DNA from 2 places in the Streptococcus vulneris genome. Region 2 is predicted to be linked to the other one. Evidence: riboswitches for the same ligand, from Rfam matches in the RefSeq annotation. Region 2 holds a riboswitch; the other holds the start of a gene.
What was found. Region 2 has a riboswitch for thiamine pyrophosphate ahead of thiD (bifunctional hydroxymethylpyrimidine kinase/phosphomethylpyrimidine kinase). Riboswitches for the same ligand answer to the same signal wherever they lie in the genome.
Positions count from the first base shown of each region.

Region 1 (8,105 bases), on a different contig from region 2:
GGTCATGCTGTCTGCCACGCTTGGCTCTTCGATCGTCACTTTGGCGAATCGACGAGAAAGGGCCGCATCTTTTTCGATGTGTTTTTGGTATTCTTCCTGAGTGGTGGCACCAACCGTTCTCAAAGTTCCACGCGCCAAAGCTGGTTTCAAGATATTGGCCGCATCCAAAGTTGAATCAATACCGCTCCCAGAACCCATGATAGTGTGGAGTTCATCGATAAAGAGGATGACTTGGCCATCTTCTTCAATATCCTTGATGATATTGTTCATGCGCTCTTCAAAGTCACCACGGAAGCGTGTCCCTGCAACGACATTCATCAAATCAAGCTCCAACACGCGCATCTTAGCCATTTCTGCAGGTACATCACCACTAGCAATACGCTGGGCGAGACCAAGCGCCAGAGCAGTTTTCCCGACACCCGCATCTCCAACCAAGACAGGATTATTCTTGGTTTTCCGACTCAAAATTTGAATCATACGTGAGATTTCTTTGTCCCGACCGATGACTGGTTCTAACTTGCCAGAACGAGCTTGCTCTGTCAAATCATGCGTATAGTCCTCGAGACCACCACTCGGAGTCTGGGGCATGCCCATCATATTAGCCATAGAATTTTGCTTATCAGCTACTGTACGATGTCGTTGTCGTAAAGCCTTGAGATCTTCACGAGTCCAGCCTGCCCGTTCTTCTAGATTTCGACGTAGGGCAGCAATCTTAACCTGATCTTTCTTGTCTTCATAAGAAAAACCAGCCCTCTCCAAGATACGAGTCGCCAAGGCATTGCCATCATGTAAAATCGCATAAAGGACGTGCTCCGTCCCTAGCACCTTAGAATGGACCACTGACGCCACATATTCCGCTTCATCAAAAAGAACCTGTAAACGATGAGAAAACGGCAATTCCGTAAAGGTTTCATCCTGGCTATAGTCCGTTTCAGTCAGTTCCAAAGCGACTTCTTCTAAACGGTCCATCTCATATGGATAATCATTTAAAGTCGCCCCTGCCACACTATAACTGTGATTGGACATGGCAATCAACAAGTGCCAAGACTCTAGGTAACGAGCTCCAAAATGGCCTGCAACCATGTAGGCACTTTCGATACATTCATTCAATGCTTTTGAATAGTTCATCTTACTTCCCTTTTCTATCTACCTCTTGTATGACCTGTCTTAGCATATTAGCACGAACAACTGGAGCTTCTTCTCCTAGAACGCGATCCAAAGCTACTGCCACCAGCAAATTCATCTCCTGCTTGGTCATCAATTCCTGCTCAACCAAAAGCTGCAGAATATCCTCATAAATTTCTTGACTGACCCGCTCACCAATTGAGTAAAGCAGATCCCTGAGCATTTCATGATGACTAGAAAACTCAATCCGTCCTATACGAATGTAGCCTCCGCCACCACGTTTACTTTCAACCAAGTAGCCTCTACTTTCAGTAAAGCGCGTCTTGATCACATAGTTAATCTGACTAGGAACAACCTGGAAGGTATCTGCCAACTGACTCCGTTGCAACTCCACAATTCCAGATTGATCTAAAATCGCCTTGATGTAGGCCTCAATATGATCCGATGTATTTTTAAATCTCATTACAAACCCACCTCTCTCTTTAAACCTTGACTATCTTTGACTATTATACCGAAATTTTCTCATTTTTAAAAGAAAAAGGGCGTTGGTAAAGGATAATCTTCACCAACTCCCTATTTTTCTACTTATCTAAGCCTAATTCTGCCAAGATTTGACGTTTGTAGACAATCTTTTGAACTTCCTTGTCCTCATCTTCGGACCAATCTAGTTTAATTTCTGAAACAATTTGCCCAGGACGATTTTTCAAGATATAGATGCGGTCACTGAGATTGAGGGCCTCCTCGATACTATGCGTAATGATCAAGGTTGTTAGTTGCAACTGCTTGTGAATCTCCAGATACCAAGCATGGAGTTCCATCTTAGTCATCTCATCCAAGGCGCTAAAGGCCTCATCTAGGAGAAATAGCTTGTGCCCGAAAAGGTAGGTACGAAGCAAGGCTACACGCTGGCGCATCCCACCACTGAGTTCATGAGGGTATTTATCTCTTATAGCTGTCAACTGGAAAGTCGCAAGAATTTCATCCGCTCGAGCAATGGCTTCTGCCTTATCAACCTTTTGAATCAAGAGGGGCAGGATGATATTGCCAAGGACTGTCTTATGCTCCAAGAGGAGATCCTTTTGCAACATATAACTCACGCGCCCCTTAGGATTTTCCTCCCCATCAAGGACAATTCTCCCTGACTGAACTTCTAAAATCCCAGCGATTAGGTTAAAGAGGGTGGTTTTCCCAACACCACTTGGGCCTAGGATAGAAACCACTTCACCTGAAGTCACCTGCAGGTTGATGTCTTCTAAAATTCTATCTTGTCCGTAGGCATAACTGACGTGTTCTAGTCTAATTTCTGTCATTATTTCACAAATTCATTGGTAAAGCCTTTGTCTGTCAAGTCTTCTTTTAGGATACCATTTTCTTTATCCCATTTGTAGAAGGCATTCCAACGAGCTGCGTCAAATTGCCCCCATTTTTCCTTGTCGCTTGCGTATTCTTTTGACAAGTATTTTTGAGATTCGATGACAAAGTCACGTTTTTCCTTGAGTTCAGGTGCATTCTTAATGAGGATATCTGCTGCTTCCTCTGGATGCTCCATGGCATATTGGTAGCCTTTTTTGATAGCTTGGATGACTTTACGAGCTTCTTCTTTATTGTCTTTCAAATAGTCGTTGTTTGCGATGATAACTGGTGAGTAGTAGTCAAACTCCTTGACGTAGTCTTTCAAGTACATGAAGTTAGCCTCTACTCCTTGAGATTTTGCAAGGATACCATCCCAACCGTAGTAAATCCAAGCAGTGTCAAAAACTCCATTGGCAATCGGTGTGATTGAGTTTGAATCGTTGTTTGGTACTTTTTCGACCTTCTCAAAGTCTCCACCTTGTGATTCTACCAAGGTCTTCAACATAGCAAGTTCAGTTGGGTCATTCCAAGTTCCGTATTTCTTACCAACCAAGTCTTTTGGACTAGCTACATTGTCAGATTTACGAGAAATGATTCCTGATGTATTGTGTTCTACGATAGCTGCAACGGCAGTAATTCCTGCTCCTTTTTCCAATTTTTTAGCCATATAATCTTGGAAATAGACTGCAAACGGTGCCTTACCATTGATAACCAAGTCAGAAGAACTTTCTTCTGGTGGCAATTTCAAATCAACATCCACTCCAGCTTCTTTGAAATAACCTTTTTCCTTAGCAACATAAAGCCCTGTGTGGTTGGTATTTGGCGTCCAGTCTAGGATAAAGTCAATCTTCTTGAGTTCTGCTTCCTTATTGTCCTTAGAAGCAGTTCCTTGACCACAGGCAACAAGCACAACAGCTACAAGAGCTGTCACAAGCGTTAAAAACACTTTCCATGTTTTCTTCATTTCAATTTCCTCTTTTCTTTTTCAGAAACATCCTTTTTCTTATGAACGTTTCCATTTAATAACATATTTTTCACTAATATCGACCAACTTCATACCAAGAAGACTGATAATCGATACCAGAATAATAATAGCAAACATGGTATCATACTGAAACAGTTTCTTGGACTGAATCATGTAGACACCTAGTCCTTCAAAGCCTCCCAACCACTCAGATACCACTGTTGTGATGAAGGCGTAGGAGACACTGACCCTCAGACCTGCATAAAAGTAAGGCAGGCTGACTGGGATTTTAAAATGCCACAGAATTTGCCAAGGTTTGGCCCGCATCAGACTAAACAAGGTCAGCATATCCTTGTCACAATGCCTAAAACCGTCCAAAATGCTAACGATGATAGGAAAAGTAGTCGTCAAGATAATCAAGACAATCTTGGGTAAAATCCCATAACCGAGCCACAAGACCAGGATAGGAGCTATGGCAATGGTCGGAATGGTCTGAACAACCACCATCATAGGGTAAATCAGATCGTTAAGCCAAGTCAAACTATCCATAAGCACAGCCATGAGACAGGCAATCAAAACTCCCAGAACCAACCCCAGCAAAGCCACTCTCAAGGTCGCCCAGCTATGGTGCCAGAGAAATTCTCTATCACGAACAAAGGCCTGGAGAATTTCAAGAGGTGTCGGCAGGATAAACTTGGGGAGAAGTTTAAGCAAACCTGCTAGCTGCCAGATTGACAAGACTCCTAGAAAGCCCAATAGACTAATGTGTCGTCTCAGTATACTTTTCAAGTTTCTCATCAATACTTAATATCTCTCCTACATTTATTTTAACATTGGCAAAGACATTGTCTGCCTCTTGCCCTGCTACCTCTAGCGCTTCTTTGAGAATGCGCATGAGCTCATCAAACTCCCCTTCCAAGACCGTTTCAAATGGTGTCACCACCATAGTTACTTCTTGAGCTTGCAGATAAGCAATGACCTGATCAATAACAGCAATCCGATCAATTCCCTGTGCCAAGGGTAAAACTTGCAAGGCTATGCTTGCTTTCATAAGAACCTCCTCTTCTCGTTTTCCTTTGACAAAAAGAAAAACCTTTACCATATATGGAAAAGGTCAAGATTAGACTAAGTATCGTTCCCTACGCTGGCATTACCCAGATCAGGTGCGGTCGAAGTTTAACACTTCCTCTCAGACTGTACACAGACTCCCATATATTATATGGACATATGATAGCGTAAAACAAAAAAAATGTCAAGGAAACTGCTTACAGAAAAACATGAAAAAGAGTTTGAAAACAAATGCTTCAAACTCTATATAGCTTTTTTATTTAGCCTCGTACCAGGTTGCACCTTCATTTTCATCTGCGATGAGGGGAACACTGAGTTGGATGGCTTCTTCCATGGTTTGTTTGACCAATTTTTTCATCTCTGCTAGTTCCGATTTAGGCACTTCAAGGACGATTTCATCGTGCACTTGCAACAGCATCTTAGTCTGATAACCACCTGCAACCAAGGCTTTATCTAGCTGAATCATGGCAATCTTGAGAATATCTGCTGCCGAACCCTGGATAGGTGAGTTAATGGCAGTTCTCTCAGCAAAACCACGAATGTTAAAGTTACGCGAATTGATATCCGGCAACTCACGACGACGCTTGAAGAGGGTCTCTACATAGCCCTTATCACGCGCCTCACGCACCACTTCATCCATATAGTTTTTAATACCTGGGAAACGTTCAAAGTAGGTATCAATGTAAGCCTTGGCCTCCTTACGGCTAATGCCCAAATTATTAGACAAGCCAAAGTCGGAAATCCCGTAAACCACTCCAAAGTTGACTGCCTTGGCATTGCGACGGTCGTTTGGAGTCACATCCTCAGGATGCTCAATGCCAAAGACCCGCATGGCTGTCGAAGTATGGATATCTGCCCCCTCTTGAAAAGCCTTAATCAAGTGCTCGTCTTTAGAAATATGCGCCAAAACACGCAATTCAATCTGTGAATAGTCGGAGCTGAGAAGTACACTATCCTCCCACTCAGGCACAAAAGCCTTACGAATGAGACGGCCTTGTTCCAATCGCACAGGAATATTTTGCAAGTTTGGATCCACACTAGACAGACGCCCAGTCTGGGTCAAATCCTGCACATAGCGAGTATGAATCTTGCCATCAGCCAAAATCCAGTCCTGCAAGCCAATCACATAAGTAGATTGAATCTTGGCAATCTGACGGTAATCCAGGATTTTCTTAACAATCGGTGCAATAGGAGCTAGACGCTCCAAGACATCCACCGCTGTCGAGTAACCTGTCTTGGTTTTCTTAGTGTATTCTAGAGGAAGTCCCAATTTTTCAAAGAGAAGCACGCCCAACTGCTTAGGCGAGTTAATATTAAACTCCTCACCAGCCAGTTCATAAATCTCCTGAGTCAGTTTTTCAATGACAAGCTCATTTTCAGCCTGCATCTCAAGCAAGGTCTCTTTCTTGACCGTAATCCCAGCAATTTCCATCTTGGCAAGGACAAAAGCCAGAGGTTGCTCCATATCATAAAGAAGCTCTAATTGCCCATTTTCGCTGAGTTTTTCAAGCAAAATAGGCTCTGTTTCGACCAAAACTGCAAGCTTACGAGCTAAATGCTCCAAGAATTTCTCACGTGCAGGAATGGCTCTCTTGACACCCTTACCGTAGAAGGTCTCATCATCGACCAAGTAAGTCTGACCATAAAGACTAGCAATAGTCGCAATTTCATTGTCCTCCACAGTCGAAAGGAGGTATTTAGCCAAACGGCTATCAAAAGCAGGCGCCTGTAAATCTACACCAAAACGATTCAAGAGAACTTTGGCCTTTTTAAAATCATAAACTCTCAGATGTGTTTTTTCTAAAAAATCCTTGAAAATAGGCTCTTGCAAAAGTTCAAGTTTATCTGTAGCATAGAGCTTATCCCCACAAGACCAGGCAAATCCAACCAAATCATCCGTATGGTAATTCTCACCAAAAAGCTCAAAATGGAAGATAGATTCTTCATTCAGCATGTCTTGACAGACTTGGTCAACAATAGTAAAGTCCAAACTCTCAGTCACATCAGCTGACGACACATTTAAAGCCTGCTTGAGCTGTTTGAAGCCCATCTCATCGTAGAATTTCCCAAGATTTTCCACATCTGGACCACTATAGACCAAATCATCCAAACCAATCTCAATCGGTGCCTTGGTATCAATGGTCGCCAGTGTTTTCGACAAAAAGGCCTGTTCCTTATCATGGATGAGATTTTCCTTCATCTTAGAAGCCTTCATCCCATCAATATTTTCATAAATCCCCTCAAGCGAACCATGCTCCAGCAAGAGCTTGATACCCGTCTTTTCACCGATTTTGGTCACCCCAGGGATATTATCCGACTTATCACCCATGAGCGCCTTGAGATCGATAAACTGAGTCGGTGTGATGCCCATCTTTTCCATAAGATATTCTGGCGTAAAGGCCTCAAACTCAGCCACACCTTTCTTGGAAATCTCAACCACCGTATGCTCATCCGTCAGCTGAATCAAGTCCTTGTCCCCACTGACAATGGTAATATCAAAACCATCCTGCTCAGCTAGTTTATCCAGCGTCCCAATGATGTCATCCGCCTCATACTGAGCCAACTCATAATGACGAATCCCCATATGATCCAGCAACTCACGAATGAAGGGAAATTGCTCACGAAACTCATCAGGAGTCTTAGCCCGACCACCCTTATAGTCCGCATACATCTCTGTACGGAAGGTCGTCTTACCCGCATCAAAAGCCACCAAAATATGACTCGGCTCAACCCGCTCCAACAAATGGCTCAACATCAACTGAAAGCCATAAATCGCATTGGTATGCAAGCCAGCCGCATTCTTAAAACGGTCCAACTGCTGATAGAGCGCAAAAAACGCCCGAAAAGCAACAGAAGACCCATCAATCAATAATAATTTTTTCTTATCCATACACCCATTATAAAGGAAAGCACCAAAAAATACCATTAGGAAGAGTTCCCTGAGAGAAACTAAGATAATATAAAAAGAGAAGGAAGTTATTCCCCCTCTTTCAAGCTACGAAATGAATTAGTTTTTACGTTTCACAAATGGAATAGCACCAAGGAACAATCCAAGGAATCCTAATGATGTAACTGCAACATTATCTTTACCACCAGTATTTGGAAGTTCTTTTTTATCTTCTGTTTTTGCTGCTGGCGCTTGATAAGTCTGATCTTGCTTAGTTCCTACTGTTGTCAGTTTATAGTCTGAAACATTATTTACGGCTGGGGCTCCTGTTTCTGCATACGCTGGAACATTGTTTACAGCTGGCGCTCCTGTTTCTGCATACGCTGGAACATTATTTACGGCTGGGGCACCTGTTTCTGCATACGCCGGAACATTATTTACAGCTGGTGCTCCTGTTTCTCCATATGCTGGAACATTGTTCACTACAGGGTCTTCATCATTTGTAGATAAAGGTCCTGTATATTCTGGAACTTCGTTAACAGCTGCTAAGACAAAGTTAGCACCCCCTTTATATTCTGGAACTTCATTAATTGCTGCTTCTAAACCATTAACGCCGCCTGTATATTCTGGAGCATCGGCTACAGTAGGAGGTGTTGCATCATTTACCCCACCAGTAAAATCAGATTCATTATCTCCAGAAGGAGAATC
Region 1 covers NZ_JAHUZC010000002.1:58,247-66,351, reverse strand. Annotated here, with positions in the region: gene KUA57_RS02340 (ATP-dependent Clp protease ATP-binding subunit) at 1-1,128, opposite strand, end outside; gene KUA57_RS02335 (CtsR family transcriptional regulator) at 1,130-1,588, opposite strand; gene KUA57_RS02330 (ABC transporter ATP-binding protein) at 1,707-2,435, opposite strand; gene KUA57_RS02325 (ABC transporter substrate-binding protein) at 2,435-3,442, opposite strand; gene KUA57_RS02320 (ABC transporter permease) at 3,482-4,240, opposite strand; gene KUA57_RS02315 (thiamine-binding protein) at 4,203-4,493, opposite strand; TPP riboswitch at 4,562-4,664, opposite strand; gene polA (DNA polymerase I) at 4,767-7,400, opposite strand; gene KUA57_RS02305 (SIALI-17 repeat-containing surface protein) at 7,518-8,105, opposite strand, start outside.
Region 1: it holds a riboswitch for thiamine pyrophosphate, as region 2 does, so the genes downstream of both, KUA57_RS02315 (thiamine-binding protein) here and thiD (bifunctional hydroxymethylpyrimidine kinase/phosphomethylpyrimidine kinase) in region 2, are expected to answer to the same signal.

Region 2 (8,105 bases):
TCAAAAGGGGTTATCACGCTCTTGGGCCTATGCCTTGATTGTGGTATTCAATTCCTTCCCCCTTATCCAGCAAGAAATCAAGTCCCTCAAGGAAGCTTGCTTATTACGCGGTCAAGAACTGCATTTTTGGTCTCCCTTGATTTACAGCAAGGTTCTGATGACAGTCTTTAGATGGCGCCATCTTTACCTAAGAGCCCTATCGGCGCATGGATATGACGAACATGCACAGGTGGAGAATAGCTATCGGACTTTTTATATTCCTCAAAGGACACTATTCATCTACCTGCTGTTCTTTTTATTGCTTCAAACCAGTCTATTTTTATAAAGGAGTTATTATGGAATTTACAGATATTGCGATGGAATTATCCAAGGAAGCTTGGCAGGCTTCTTTTCATCATCCCTTTATTTTACAGTTGCAAGAGGGGAATTTAGACCCTGCAATTTTCCGCTATTACTTGATTCAGGATGCCTACTATTTGAAGGCCTTCTCAGAAGCCTATCACCTCTTGGCTGATAAGACTTCAAACCAAGAGATGAAAAGACTCTTGAAACAAAATGCTCAGAGTCTAGTGGAAGGTGAGTTATTTATCCGCCAACAATTTTTCAAGGAATTGGAAATCAGCGATCAGGAAATAGAGCAACATCCAATCGCTCCAACCTGCTATCATTATATCTCTCACATTTATCGTCAATTTGCAGAGCCGAACTTGGGCATTGCTTTTGCCAGCTTGCTGCCTTGTCCTTGGCTATATCATGATATAGGCAAATCACTTAATCTTAGACCGTCACCAAATCCTCTCTACCAACAATGGATTGAAACTTATATTACGGATGAGTTAGAGCAACAGATCAGAGAGGAGGGAGCGCTGGTTAATCAACTCTATCGAGAAAGTGATGAGACAGACAGGAAAAAAATGCTAGATGCCTTCCACATTAGTGTTCACATGGAAGCCAAGTTTTGGGAAATGGCCTACCAACACCAGACATGGAAGAGTGATTTACACTCTTTAGAAAAAGGAGAAGAATAGAAATATGAGAAAGAACCAATTGCAAGTTCACAAATTAACCATTTTATCCATGATGATTGCCCTTGATGTAGTCCTTACGCCTATCTTTCGGATTGAGGGAATGGCACCGATGTCCAGTGTAGTTAATATTCTAGCAGGAATCATGATGGGACCTGTTTATGCCTTGGCTATGGCTACAGTGACAGCCTTTATCCGTATGACGACTCAAGGAATTCCGCCTTTAGCTCTAACAGGAGCGACTTTTGGAGCCCTTCTAGCAGGTCTCTTTTATAAGTATGGTCGAAAATTTTACTTTTCTGCCTTGGGAGAAATTTTGGGAACAGGTATTATTGGTTCTATTGTTTCCTATCCTGTTATGGTACTCTTTACAGGATCGGCCGCTAAGCTTAGCTGGTTTATCTACACTCCTCGATTTTTCGGAGCAACCTTGATTGGCACAGCGATTTCCTTTATTGCCTTTCGATTTTTAATCAAGCAGGAATTCTTTAAAAAAGTGCAGGGATATTTCTTTGATGAAAGGATAAACTGATGCAGGAATTGACAAATCCTTTTCCTCTGGGAACGACTTCCCTCATTCACTGTATTACCAATGAAATTTCTTGTGAAATGCTGGCAAATGGGATTTTGGCTCTGGGATGTAAACCTGTCATGGCAGATGACCCTCGTGAGGTTCTCGATTTTACTAAGCAAAGCCAGGCACTCTTCATCAATTTGGGGCACTTGTCAGCTGAGAAGGAAAAAGCAATCCGTATGGCAGCTTCTTATGCAGCTCAAGCTGGTCTCCCAATGGTAGTAGATGCGGTTGGCGTAACGGCTTCATCCATTCGTAAGAGCTTAGTCAGAGATCTTTTAGAATACAAGCCTATGGTCCTTAAAGGAAATATGTCAGAAATCCGAAGTCTTGTTGGTTTAAAGCACCATGGAGTTGGGGTTGATGCGAGTGCTAAAGATCAAGAAACTGAGGATTTACTTCAAGTCTTGAAAGACTGGTGTCAGCTTTATCCAGGTATGTCATTCTTAGTCACAGGCCCCAAGGACCTCATCGTTTCGAAGAATCAGGTCGCTGTACTGGGAAATGGCTGTGCAGAATTAGACTGGATAACAGGGACAGGAGACTTGGTTGGAGCCTTGACCGCCGTTTTTCTCAGCCAAGGAAGGACTGGCTTTATAGCTTCGTGTCTAGCGGTCTCTTATCTTAATATCTCCGCTGAGAGAATAGTTGTTCAAGGAATGGGATTGGAAGATTTTCGTTACCAAGTACTCAATCAGCTTTCGCTCCTCAAAAGAGATGAAAACTGGCTAGATGCTATCAAAGGAGATGTTTATGAATAGAGAGGCGCTTAGACTGTATCTGGTAACCAATCGCTACCAAGATTCCTTGGAAAGCTTTCTTGAAAAGATTGAGAGGGCTTGCCTTTCAGGGGTTACCATAGTCCAATTGCGAGAAAAAAATCTCACAACCAATCAATATTATCAACTGGCAAAACAAGTCAAGGAAATAACAGATGCCTATCAGGTACCCTTGATAATCGATGATCGTTTGGATGTTTGTCTTGCGGTTGATGCTGCTGGTCTGCATATTGGAGACGATGAACTACCAGTTTCGGTTGCCCGCAAAGTCCTAGGTCCTGAAAAAATCCTCGGTGTCACAGCTAAAACTGTAAAAAGAGCCCTCGAGGCAGAAGAAGGGGGAGCAGATTACTTGGGGACAGGAGCCATTTTCCCGACTACGACCAAGGAAAATGCACCCATCACTCTGATTTCAACCTTGAAGACAATTTGCCAAAGGGTTGCCATTCCAGTAGTTGCCATTGGCGGCTTGACATCAGAGAACATTGACCAACTTATCGGCACGGGTATAGCTGGAGTAGCAGTCGTACGCGATCTGATGCAGGCAGAAGATATAGAGGCAAAAACACAAGCTTTTTTAAAAAAGTTGGATGATATTATTTTCTAATTAATACTCAATGAAAATCAAAGAGTAAACTAGGAAGCTAGCCGCAGGTTTCTCAAATCACAGCTTTGAGGTTGCTGATAAAGCTGACCTAGTTTGAAGAGATTTTCGAAGAGTATAAAAACTCTCTAATTCCCTTAAAGTGGGAACTAGAGAGTTTTTTTAATCTTTAAAGCTTGTATGGTTGACTGGGCCAGAACCATGACCGAGTTGAGGGGCATCTTGGATGGCTTTCGTGATAAAGGCCTTGGCTTTATCGACTGCTTGATAGAGGGTTTTCCCCTTGGCTAGTTCAGCAGTAATCACTGCAGCAAAGGTACATCCAGTACCATGTGTATGACAGGTTTGAATTCGTGGACTTTCCCAGACAAATTGGTCCTCCTTGGTAAAGAGGAAATCCTTGGCACCGCCTTCGAGATGCCCACCTTTAATAACAACAGACTGAGGACCAAATTCTTTTAAAATCAGGCGACCAGCACGCTGCATGTCTTCAGGATCATGGATTGAAAAACCAACAATCTCTTCTGCCTCAGGAAGATTCGGAGTGATAATGGTTGCAAGGGGAAGTAGGTTTGTTTTTAGGTAAGTTCTGGCACTGGTATCAATCAGAGTGTCTCCACTAGTAGCGACCATAACAGGGTCAAGAACATAGGGACAATCCAGCTCTTTAAGATAGGGCTGGATGATTTCCATAATTTCAGTAGTCGCCAACATGCCAGTTTTTACAGCCTGAGGCTTGATATCCGAAAAGACACTCTCCAATTGGGATTTCAACATTTGAGGAGAAACGTGCTCGATCAATTGAACGCCTTTGGTATTTTGAGCGACAAGACTGGTCACAACGGCCATTCCATAGACATCTCTAGCTTGGAATGACTTTAAATCAGCCATAATGCCAGCACCGCCACTAGGGTCAGTCCCTGCAATGGTCAAAGCAACGGGTAAATAAGTCATCTAAAACCTCCCAACCAACTGAAGTTTGTATTCTTAAGAACAAGCTAGTCCGTTTCAGGAAGGCAATAGAAGACTGCTAGTCCCCATTATCATTTCCACTTCCATCAGCTAGCATTACCTAGATTGAGTCAAAGGGTCTAACAGTTGTTAATCTCAGCTTTACGCACCCCTAGTGGTTGTTTTCTTTTTTCTTTAGTATAGCATATTTTTATAGTTTATATAGTAAGATTTGACTGAAAATCCTTTATCAAATGGTTAAAATTCAAATTTTCAAAGAAAAGATTAATTTCATAGTTGACAAATGTAGATTTTAGGAGTATACTAACAATTGTAATCGACAAATGTAGATTTAGGAGGTGTGATTATGCAGATTTCAGATGCAGAATGGCAGGTCATGAAGATTATTTGGATGCAAGGAGAGCAGACTAGTACGGATTTGATAAGGGTTCTGGCGGAGCGGTTCGACTGGTCCAAGTCAACCATTCAAACTCTTTTGGCTCGTTTGGTTGAGAAAGAGTGTTTGACAAGGAAAAAAGAAGGCAAGTTCTTTGTTTATTCGGCGCTTTTAACTCTAGACCAAAGCCGAGACTTGCTTGTCCAAGATATCAAGGACAAGGTTTGTTCCCGTAGGATTAAGAACTTGTTGGCTGATTTGATTGCTGAATGTGATTTTACTAAGGATGACTTGGAAGACTTGGAAGCTGTGATTTCTGAGAAGAAATCAAGCGCTGTGACAGAAGTAAAATGTAATTGTATGTAAAGGAGACGTCATGTTAAATAGTATTGTAACCATTGTTTGTATTACCCTTATCGCCTTTATCTTGTTTTGGTTTTTCAAAAAGCCTGAAAAATCTGGACAAAAAGCCCAGCAAAAAAACGGCTACCAAGAGATTCGAGTGGAGGTCATGGGGGGCTATACGCCTGAGTTGATTATCCTCAAGAAATCAGTGCCAGCCCGCATTGTCTTTGACCGCAAGGACCCTTCACCCTGTCTGGACCAAATTGTTTTTCCAGATTTTGGTGTACATGCGAACCTGCCAATGGGTGAAGAGTATGTAGTGGAAATCACGCCTGAGCAGGCTGGAGAGTATGGTTTCTCTTGTGGCATGAATATGATGCACGGCAAGATGATTGTAGAATAGGAGAATGATATGACTGAAATTGTAAAAGCAAGTCTTGAAAATGGTGTTCAAAAAATCCGTATCACGGCAGACAAAGGCTACCATCCAGCTCATATACAGCTTCAAAAAGGGATTCCAGCTGAGATTACCTTTCATCGAGCAACTCCTTCAAACTGTTACAAGGAAATTCTGTTTGAAGAAGAAGGCATCTTAGAGCCAATCGGCGTAGATGAGGAGAAAGTCATTCGTTTTACACCTCAAGAATTAGGTCAACATGAATTTTCTTGTGGTATGAAGATGCAAAAGGGAAGTTATACAGTTGTTGAGAAGACTCGAAAATCTCTATCACTCCTCCAGCGTTTTTGGATTACTAGTATCTTTACTGTGCCTCTTGTGATCCTCATGATTGGGATGTCGACAGGAGGAATTAGTCACCAAGTCATGCGTTGGGGCACCTTTTTAGCCACAACACCGATTATGCTAGTAGCAGGTGGTCCTTATATCCAAAGTGCTTGGGCTAGTTTTAAAAAGCACAATGCCAACATGGATACCTTGGTTGCTCTGGGAACCCTAGTGGCCTATTTCTATAGCTTAGTTGCCCTCTTCGCTGGCCTCCCCGTTTACTTTGAAAGTGCTGCATTTATCTTCTTCTTCGTTCTTATGGGAGCCGTTTTTGAGGAGAAAATGCGGAAAAATACTTCCCAAGCTGTGGAGAAATTACTTGACTTGCAAGCTAAAACTGCAGAAGTCTTGCGTGAGGATAACTATGTTCAAGTCCCTTTGGAGCAAGTCAAGGTAGGTGACCTGATTCGAGTGCGTCCCGGTGAAAAGATTGCGGTTGATGGTGTCGTAGTAGAAGGTATCTCTAGTATTGATGAGTCTATGGTGACAGGTGAGAGTCTGCCTGTGGACAAGACAGTTGGAGATACCGTCATTGGTTCAACCATCAATAATAGTGGAACACTTGTTTTTAGAGCAGAAAAAGTTGGTTCAGAGACTGTTTTGGCTCAGATTGTGGATTTTGTGAAGAAAGCTCAGACAAGTCGTGCGCCGATTCAGGACTTGACGGATAAAATTTCAGGGATTTTTGTCCCAGCAGTTGTCATTTTAGGGATTGTGACCTTTTGGGTTTGGTTCGTCTTGCTCAGGGATAGTGTAGTTGTGCTTGGAGCGAGCTTTGTGTCTTCGCTTCTCTATGGAGTAGCAGTTCTGATTATTGCCTGCCCTTGTGCATTGGGACTTGCAACACCGACAGCCCTTATGGTGGGGACAGGTCGCAGTGCCAAGATGGGAGTTCTCCTCAAAAATGGAACGGTTCTACAGGAAATCCAGAAAGTCCAAACCATTGTCTTTGATAAAACAGGGACTTTAACTGAAGGGAAACCTGTGGTCACAGATATCATCGGTGACGAAGTAGAAGTGCTTGGATTGGCAGCTTCCTTGGAAGAAGCTTCTCAACACCCACTGGCTGAAGCCGTTGTGAAACGAGCGAGTGAAGCTGGACTTGAGCTTCAAACTGTTGAAAATTTCCAAGCCTGGCACGGAAAAGGTGTTTCAGGGCAAATCAATGGAAAACAAGTTCTGCTTGGAAATGCTAAAATGCTGGATGGCATGAACATTTCTAGCACTTATCAAGAAAAACTAGAAGAACTGGAAAAAGAAGCTAAGACAGTTGTGTTTTTGGCTGTGGACAATGAAATCAAAGGCTTGCTTGCTTTGCAAGATATCCCTAAGGAAAATGCTAAGCTAGCCATCAGTCAGTTGAAAAAACGAGGCCTTAAAACAGTCATGCTAACAGGAGACAATGCAGGTGTGGCGCGTGCTATTGCCGATCAGATCGGAATCGAAGAGGTCATTGCAGGTGTCTTACCAGAAGAAAAAGCCCATGAAATCCATAAACTACAAGTGACTGGAAAAGTAGCCTTTGTTGGTGACGGTATCAATGACGCTCCTGCCCTCAGTGTAGCAGATGTGGGGATTGCTATGGGAGCTGGAACAGATATTGCCATCGAGTCAGCAGATTTGGTGTTGACAACTAATAACCTCCTAGGAGTGGTTCGTGCCTTTGACATGAGTAAGAAAACCTTTAATCGAATTCTGCTCAATCTTTTCTGGGCCTTTATCTACAATGTCGCCGGAATTCCGATTGCAGCAGGAGTCTTTTCTGGTGTTGGACTGGCCCTCAATCCAGAACTAGCTGGTCTAGCCATGGCCTTTAGTTCTGTATCTGTTCTGACTAGTTCACTCTTACTAAACTTTAGTAAAATAGACTAAAAGCGGGCTTGCTCGCTTTTTTATTATAAAACAGAAGCTAAAAACGTTTTCAAACTGTACTGTAATAGAGAATAAAAACTTCTGAGCAGATTCTTAGTAAAGTCAAAATAAATGTGATAAATTAGTATTGTAAAAATTTACTGAAACGTTTTCAAAAACTATATGAAACCTTTTTTAGTAGATTTAAAAATATTTGAAGGAGAGTTATCATTATGACTCAAGGGAAAATTACTGCATCTGCAGCAATGCTTAATGTATTGAAAACATGGGGCGTAGACACAATCTACGGTATCCCATCAGGAACACTCAGCTCATTGATGGATGCTTTGGCTGAAGACAAAGATATCCGCTTCTTGCAAGTTCGTCACGAAGAAACAGGTGCTCTTGCAGCGGTTATGCAAGCTAAATTCGGCGGCTCAATCGGGGTTGCAGTTGGTTCAGGTGGTCCAGGTGCGACTCACTTGATTAACGGTGTTTACGATGCAGCTATGGATAACACTCCATTCCTAGCAATCCTTGGATCACGTCCAGTTAACGAACTCAACATGGATGCTTTCCAAGAATTGAACCAAAACCCAATGTACAACGGTATCGCTGTATACAACAAACGTGTAGCTTACGCTGAGCAATTGCCAAAAGTAATCGACGAAGCTTGCCGTGCTGCAGTTTCTAAAAAAGGTCCAGCTGTTGTTGAAATCCCAGTAAACTTCGGTTTCCAAGAAATCGACGAAAATTCATACTACGGTTCAGGTTCATACGAACGTTCATTCATCG
Region 2 covers NZ_JAHUZC010000012.1:42,498-50,602, reverse strand. Annotated here, with positions in the region: gene KUA57_RS08275 (energy-coupling factor transporter transmembrane component T) at 1-325, shown strand, start outside; gene tenA (thiaminase II) at 336-1,028, shown strand; gene thiW (energy coupling factor transporter S component ThiW) at 1,033-1,557, shown strand; gene thiM (hydroxyethylthiazole kinase) at 1,557-2,360, shown strand; gene thiE (thiamine phosphate synthase) at 2,353-2,985, shown strand; gene thiD (bifunctional hydroxymethylpyrimidine kinase/phosphomethylpyrimidine kinase) at 3,145-3,936, opposite strand; TPP riboswitch at 4,020-4,117, opposite strand; gene KUA57_RS08245 (CopY/TcrY family copper transport repressor) at 4,301-4,696, shown strand; gene KUA57_RS08240 (cupredoxin domain-containing protein) at 4,707-5,078, shown strand; gene KUA57_RS08235 (heavy metal translocating P-type ATPase) at 5,088-7,331, shown strand; gene spxB (pyruvate oxidase) at 7,544-8,105, shown strand, end outside.